DNA from 2 places in the Priestia sp. Y58 genome. Region 1 is predicted to be linked to the other one. Evidence: riboswitches for the same ligand, from Rfam matches in the RefSeq annotation. Region 1 holds a riboswitch; the other holds the start of a gene.
What was found. Region 1 has a riboswitch for FMN ahead of MMB68_RS03075 (ECF transporter S component). Riboswitches for the same ligand answer to the same signal wherever they lie in the genome.
Positions count from the first base shown of each region.

Region 1 (3,423 bases):
CTTATCTGTCATCACATACTTTTGATTTTCAGTTTCTTCAATATACTGCTGTTCTTTTAAATATGCAACGCAGGTTTCAAAAGACCGTTTATCTAAGTAAACAAATGACTGAAAAAGAAACGAAATTCCAAAAATTTTTCCGTCTTGAATCGTTTGAGCTGACTTTTTACCTGTTAATAAATGATAAATACCATAGGCGGTTCGCTCACCTTTTAACTGTTTTATACAAAATAAAATGCTAACTTGAATATAATTCAAAGGTGTCAACTTCCTTTCTCATTCATTGTACCAAAAGTGACCAATAGCATGTGAGATAAAGGCTTTTTAGCTCTTTCCTTTATGTATCAAAACGTTTGGGTAAGTGAAGAAACCTTGATTTGATAAGCATTCTCAGTGACTTTTCTATTGAAAAGTTTTATAAATCATTTTACAATGAATAAGGAGAAATTTCACTCTTGATTCGCGAAGAGATTATATAATGAGAAATTTTCGAACACTTTACAGGAGGTCTTGTTATGCCAAAATATACAATTGTTGATAAAGATACTTGCATCGCATGCGGCGCTTGCGGAGCAGCAGCACCAGACATTTACGATTATGATGATGAAGGTATTGCATTCGTAACATTAGATGATAACCAAGGTGTAGTAGAAATTCCAGAAGATCTAGAAGATGATATGATGGATGCAATGGAAGGCTGCCCTACGGATTCAATTCGCGTAGCGGATGAAAAATTCGAAGGCGATGCTAATAAATTCGAATAAGTATTGAGCAAACCTGTAGTGTACATGCTGCAGGTTTTTTTATATATAAAAATCGCTCTCCCCGGGAGAGCGATTGAATTAAACAGCAATGCGACGCGTGATCCACTGCTTCATTTTTGAAAACAATAAGACAAAGATAACTCCTGTTGCTGCTCCTTTTATTAAGTTAAACGGCAAAATACCTGCAACGATATATTGACGTGCTTGTTCACTAGACATTTCTGGCGATTGTAAGAAGATTGTATACGCTGGTAAGAAGACATAATAATTTAAGACAGCCATGAGTACCGTCATTACCACCGTACCCGTAACCAAACCTATCGTTACGCCTTTAGCTGTTTTAAATCGGTTGAACATGTATGATACAGGAAGAACGAACAGTAAACCAGCCACAAAGTTCGCCACTTGACCAACTGGAACCCCTGTAGCACTTCCTTGAATTAAATAATTCAATAAATTTTTTATTCCTTCTACTATAACAGCAGCCATCGGTCCAAATACAAGTGCTGCTACGAGTGCAGGAATTTCGCTAAAATCAATTGTTAAAAACGGAGGTAATCCAGGAATCGGAAAATTAATCATCATTAAAATATAAGCAATACTACTTAACATTCCTAGTACAACCAGCTTTTGAGTTTTCTTACTTTGTTGCATCTTGCCTCTCTCCTTCTTTGTGATCCACTCTTCAAAGAAGAAAGGTTCAACTTTATATCCCCACGCAAAAACCTCCCAACAAATGATTCGTTGAGAGGAGACATGGCAGGCATATTTAATAAACGTTCATCACATTAGGTTTTGAACGCTGAACCTCCACCTTCTCCCATCCAGACTGTACTGTCGGCTTTGGAATTTCACCAAATCTGCTCGTATGTATTACATATAAGCTCGCGGGCTCAAAACAATTTGTTTTTTACCGCCGGTCGGGAATTTCACCCTGCCCCGAAGATAGACCAATATTTAATTATGAATTTATTATATGTTATCTCGAATTAAAAGTAAATAAAGAAGTTTTTTAATCCCTATTAAATTGATGTATTTTATAAACTTCCTTCTTGTTTTTATATGTAAAATAAGGAAATAAGTGCATAACCAACAGCATTATGACATATTTATAGTTTCAATTTTACATTTATAATTGTGTATTTGATAACTAATCGTAAAGTTTAAAAAATATAATTGACAGAATTTTTTTAACATGGTAAATTATCAAATATTTGATGATAGTAAAACCCAAGGGAGATGTTCACGTCATGTATAATGTATTAGTAGCTGATTCAATTAGCAATGAAGGTCTTGCTCCACTACTTGAAGCTCCTCATGTGAATCTTACGCGAAAAAAAGTTGAAGAAGTTGAGAATGATTTGCATACGTACGATGCGCTTTTAGTACGGAGTGCTACGACGGTTACAGAGGATTTGCTGGCAAAAATGCCGAATTTAAAAATTGTTGCCCGCGCTGGAGTAGGTGTCGATAATATTGATATTGAAGCCTCAACCAAACGAGGGATTGTCGTTATTAACGCGCCGAACGGAAATACCATTTCAACGGCCGAACATACATTTGCTATGATGGCTAGCTTGTTTCGGCATATCCCCCAAGGAAATGCTTCAGTTAAAGCGCGCGAATGGAACCGCTCAGCATTCGTTGGAACAGAGCTTAATCGCAAACACCTGGGCATTATCGGATTTGGACGAATTGGCTCAGAGCTTGCCAAACGCGCAAAAGCCTTCAATATGAGCGTTCACATTTACGATCCTTTTTTAACATCTTCCCGAGCTGAAAAGCTAGGCGTAGAACTATTATCCCTGGATGAATTACTAGCAGCAGCGGATGTTATTACCGTGCACACTCCGCTTACGAAAGAAACAAAGGGATTGCTCAATCATGACACGTTAGCCAAAACAAAGAAGGGCGTGTTTTTATTAAACTGCGCACGCGGCGGGATCATTGACGAAAAAGCCTTAGTTCATTATTTAGAAATTGGCCATGTTCAAGGTGCAGCTATTGACGTATTTGAAGTTGAGCCGCCGATTGATAACCCTTTGTTACATTTTGATCAAGTTATCACAACTCCCCATTTAGGAGCTTCTACAAAAGAAGCTCAGCTTAACGTTGCTGAAGACGTGGCACATGACGTTTTGCGTTTTCTAGAAGGTAATCCTGTAAGCTCATCCATTAATTTACCGACGCTTTCTAAAGAAGTTTTTGAAAAAATTCAGCCGTTTACTAGCCTTACTAAACAAATGGGAGCTATTTTATCTCAATGCATGCGAGAACCTGTTCAGCATATCTCTATCTCCTACGGAGGTACAGTGACGGATTTGGAAACCACTTATATTACACGGAGCTTATTATCAGGCTTTTTAACTCATCGTATCGACTCACCTGTTAACGAAGTCAATGCTTCTATGATTGCCAAAGAACGAGGAATTACATTTGGTGAAAAAACATCGGAAGATACGCAAGGATATTCCAATATGATTGACGTTACAGTAACAGGCGAACAGCGTACATTTACCATTACGGGCACCTATATAGCAGGCTATGGACCTCGAATTGTTAATATTGATTCGTTTGATATTGATTTTTATCCGGAAGGACATCTTCTTTATATCCGTCACAGCGATCAGCCCGGAGTTATTGGAAATGTAGGGAAAGT
Region 1 covers NZ_JAKWFL010000001.1:584,782-588,204, forward strand. The annotation lists gene MMB68_RS03065 (YpbB family protein) at 1-258, opposite strand, end outside; gene MMB68_RS03070 (ferredoxin) at 516-764, shown strand; gene MMB68_RS03075 (ECF transporter S component) at 843-1,418, opposite strand; FMN riboswitch at 1,573-1,715, opposite strand; gene serA (phosphoglycerate dehydrogenase) at 2,015-3,423, shown strand, end outside.

Region 2 (3,423 bases), on a different contig from region 1:
ATTTGCGTAAGAGCCGCGTGAAGCTGAGGACCGCAGTCGCAGCGCTCAGAGCCAAACACATCTCCAGTCAAACACTCGGAGTGAACGCGAACGAGAACGGGGCTATTATGATCAATATCACCTTTGATAAGAGCCACATGTTCTTTATTATCAAGTTTATTTGTATACCCTACAGCTTTAAACTCACCAAATGCCGTAGGTAAGCTCACTTCTACTTCACGGCTAATAAGCTGGTCATGTTTGCGGCGGTAGGCAATCAAATCTTTTATCGTAATCATTTTTAAATCAAATTGCTCTGCAATTTTTGTTAAATCCGGTACGCGTGCCATTGTTCCATCTTCATTCATAATTTCACAAATAACACCCGCAGGCTTCCCTCCTGCTAATACGGCTAAATCAACTGCAGCCTCTGTATGACCTGCACGCTGCAGAACGCCCCCGTCTTTTGCAATCAACGGGAAAATATGTCCTGGGCGTTGAAAATCACTTGCTACCGTCGCTTCATTTACAAGAGCCATAACGGTAGCAGAGCGTTCGTATGCACTGATACCTGTTGTACTTGAAATATGATCAATACTTACTGTAAATGCTGTTCCATGGACATCCGTATTGTTCGCTACCATCGGGTGAAGATTCAATTTATGCGCAATTTCTTCATTAACAGGTGTACAAATTAATCCTCTTCCATGAGTAGCCATAAAGTTAATAACCTCAGGCGTCGTTTTTTCGGCTAATGCAATAAAATCTCCTTCGTTTTCTCGATCTTCATCATCGCATACAATAACCACTTTTCCCTTTTTTAACTCTTCAATGGCTTCTTCTACTTTATGAAACATCTCTTTCACCTCACTGTTAATTTGTAAAACCATGCTGCTGCAATAAATCCTTCATGTTACCTGAACGATTCGAGGCGCCAGGAGTTGACTTATTTGTCATCATCTGATGCATATATTTAGCTAACATATCGCATTCAATATTCACCTTGTCTCCTCGCTGTTTGTCTCCAACGACTGTGTGAAGCACCGTATGAGGAATAAGAGAAATAGTAAATGATTGGTTGCTGACATCAAAAATAGTAAGACTTGTTCCGTCTACGGAAACAGATCCTTTTAACATCATAAATTCACGAAGTTCAGGATCGACTTGAATTTCATAATAAAAGGCATTTCCTTTACGTGTTTTGCTTACAATGGTTCCAATTCCATCAACGTGTCCGCTAACGAAATGCCCTCCAAACCGGCCATTTGCAGCCATCGCCCGTTCTAAGTTAACACGTGATCCAACGGTTAGAAGCTGAAGGGTACTTGCTTTAATCGTCTCCGGCATGACGTCGACCGTAAATTCATTTTGAGAGTATGCCGTTACGGTTAAACAAACGCCGTTAACTGAAATACTGTCCCCTAAGTTCACGTCTTCTAACACGGTCTTAGCATCAATCGTAAGAACAATTGCTTCTGTAGCCTTTTGAATACGTTTTATTTTTCCAATTTCTTCAATAATACCTGTGAACATTTTCTTCACCTGCTTTGGCGCTATTCCAACTTCTTATGCCGTTTTGAAACAGCAGCTGCTTTTTTTTCATATTTATCTTTCCCCCAACCACTGAAAATAAAAAAGCCCCTTGAACAAACGTCCAAGGGGTCGGCTGAGCTGAATCAGTTTTATCTATGCAAAATTCCGCTAATTGTATACGAAATAAACAGTTATATTTTGTGTACAAAAACAAGGGTAGCTTTAAAAAAGGCAAACCTGTCCCTTATTAATACAACACAAAAAAACAACTGTGCTTCCTGATCCTTCTCCCATCCAGACTTTTACTGTCGGCTCTAGATTTTAACTAGATCCACCGCTAACATACATCGTATGAAAACGGGTCACGGGCTTAAAAGCATATGCTTTATCACCGCCGGTTGGGACTTGCACCCGACCCCGAAGGATAATATATTCGACTACTAGAGTCTTATTTGTTTTACATTATAGCAAAGTAAAATCGACTTGTCACATCATTTAACTTCGTTTTTTCACATCTATTCTTTAAAATCTAGCTTTTAGCTTATTTTTTCTTTTTTAATACATAGCATCCATACAAAAGCTAGTCCAATATAGCCAAATATCGGATACAAAAACTCAAGAAGCTGTGCATATCCAAATTGCCCAATAATAAAGCATGCCAAGATAATAAACGCAAAAGCTTGCTTATCATTCAGGGGAAGAAATGACTGAAGCTGCTTAGCGATTCCAAATACATTTCCAATCAATGTAGTAAAAATCTCGCCTAACACAACTACCGTAAATAAAACATTCACCCACGCTGAGATATTTTTAACAACGGCACTCATAGGAATATCAAGTTGAAATGAATAAGGCAAATTGGAAAGGGCAAGATGAGTAGAAACAAGCATAAACGTAAGTACACATCCTCCTATTACGGCCCCTTTTTTAATCACGCTCCTATCTTTCACGGAGCTTCCTAATGGAACTAAAACGGCCTGAGCCAAAGCTAGATTTAGGGAAATATATAAAAAGGGACTAACCGCCCACTTCCACTGCGTGACGAGCGTTAAATCCGGCTTCGTTTGAATCAGTGAGAAATAGCTGATATTTGGCACAAAGATGATAAAAGCAAATGAAAGCATCATCGGCACAACAAGAGAATTAACCATTAAAATACCGTTAATTCCTCTTGCGATAAATATATAAGTTAAAACAATTGTAAAAATCATCCCAACAGGAGGCCACAGCCCAAACTGTTCTTTTCCTATTGCCCCCGTACTCGCTAGCATGACTGAAGTTACTCCAAATAAAATGACAATCATTACACCGTTTACCACTTTTCCAAGCACATCACCAAATAAATATGTATTAAGCTGCTGATAAGAAGAAGCCCCAATTGCGTGCGAAAGCAGCATCATTTTTGAACCTAGCCAAATAAAAAACAAGCCGCTGACCAAAATTCCGACCATTCCAAGTTCTCCGTACTGTGTAAAAAATTGAACGATTTCCTTCCCTGTTGCAAAACCGGCTCCTACAACGGTTCCTACATACGTAGCAGCAACCTGCAGCGTGAGTTTCCACCTTTTCATGCCCATCACCCTTCTACCCTTCATAGTTCACTATATGTAGAAACGGTTAAAAAAAGACGAGCCTTTTTACGTATAAATCGACACATATCCCAGCGCTTGTGCCTTTTCGTTTATTTTTTATTTTTCATTTTCTTTTTGTATTTCTTAAAAAAAACTCCTTAACCCCTAACATAACAGTCATTTTCAAACAAAATATACGGATATTTTCCCTTTACCTTTTAAATTTTCCTCAATATTTGCTGGAAATTCATAATTTACTGTTGTATAATTTCTAAAAATCAGATAAATTATTAAATAAGTATTCTTTCTATTTAAAAAAATATGTTTCAATTATATACAA
Region 2 covers NZ_JAKWFL010000004.1:288,524-291,946, reverse strand. The annotation lists gene MMB68_RS14750 (bifunctional 3,4-dihydroxy-2-butanone-4-phosphate synthase/GTP cyclohydrolase II) at 1-836, opposite strand, end outside; gene ribE (riboflavin synthase) at 853-1,512, opposite strand; FMN riboswitch at 1,791-1,941, opposite strand; gene MMB68_RS14740 (YkvI family membrane protein) at 2,049-3,083, opposite strand.
Region 2: linked by a shared signal. The riboswitch ahead of ribE (riboflavin synthase) and the one ahead of MMB68_RS03075 (ECF transporter S component) in region 1 are both predicted to bind FMN.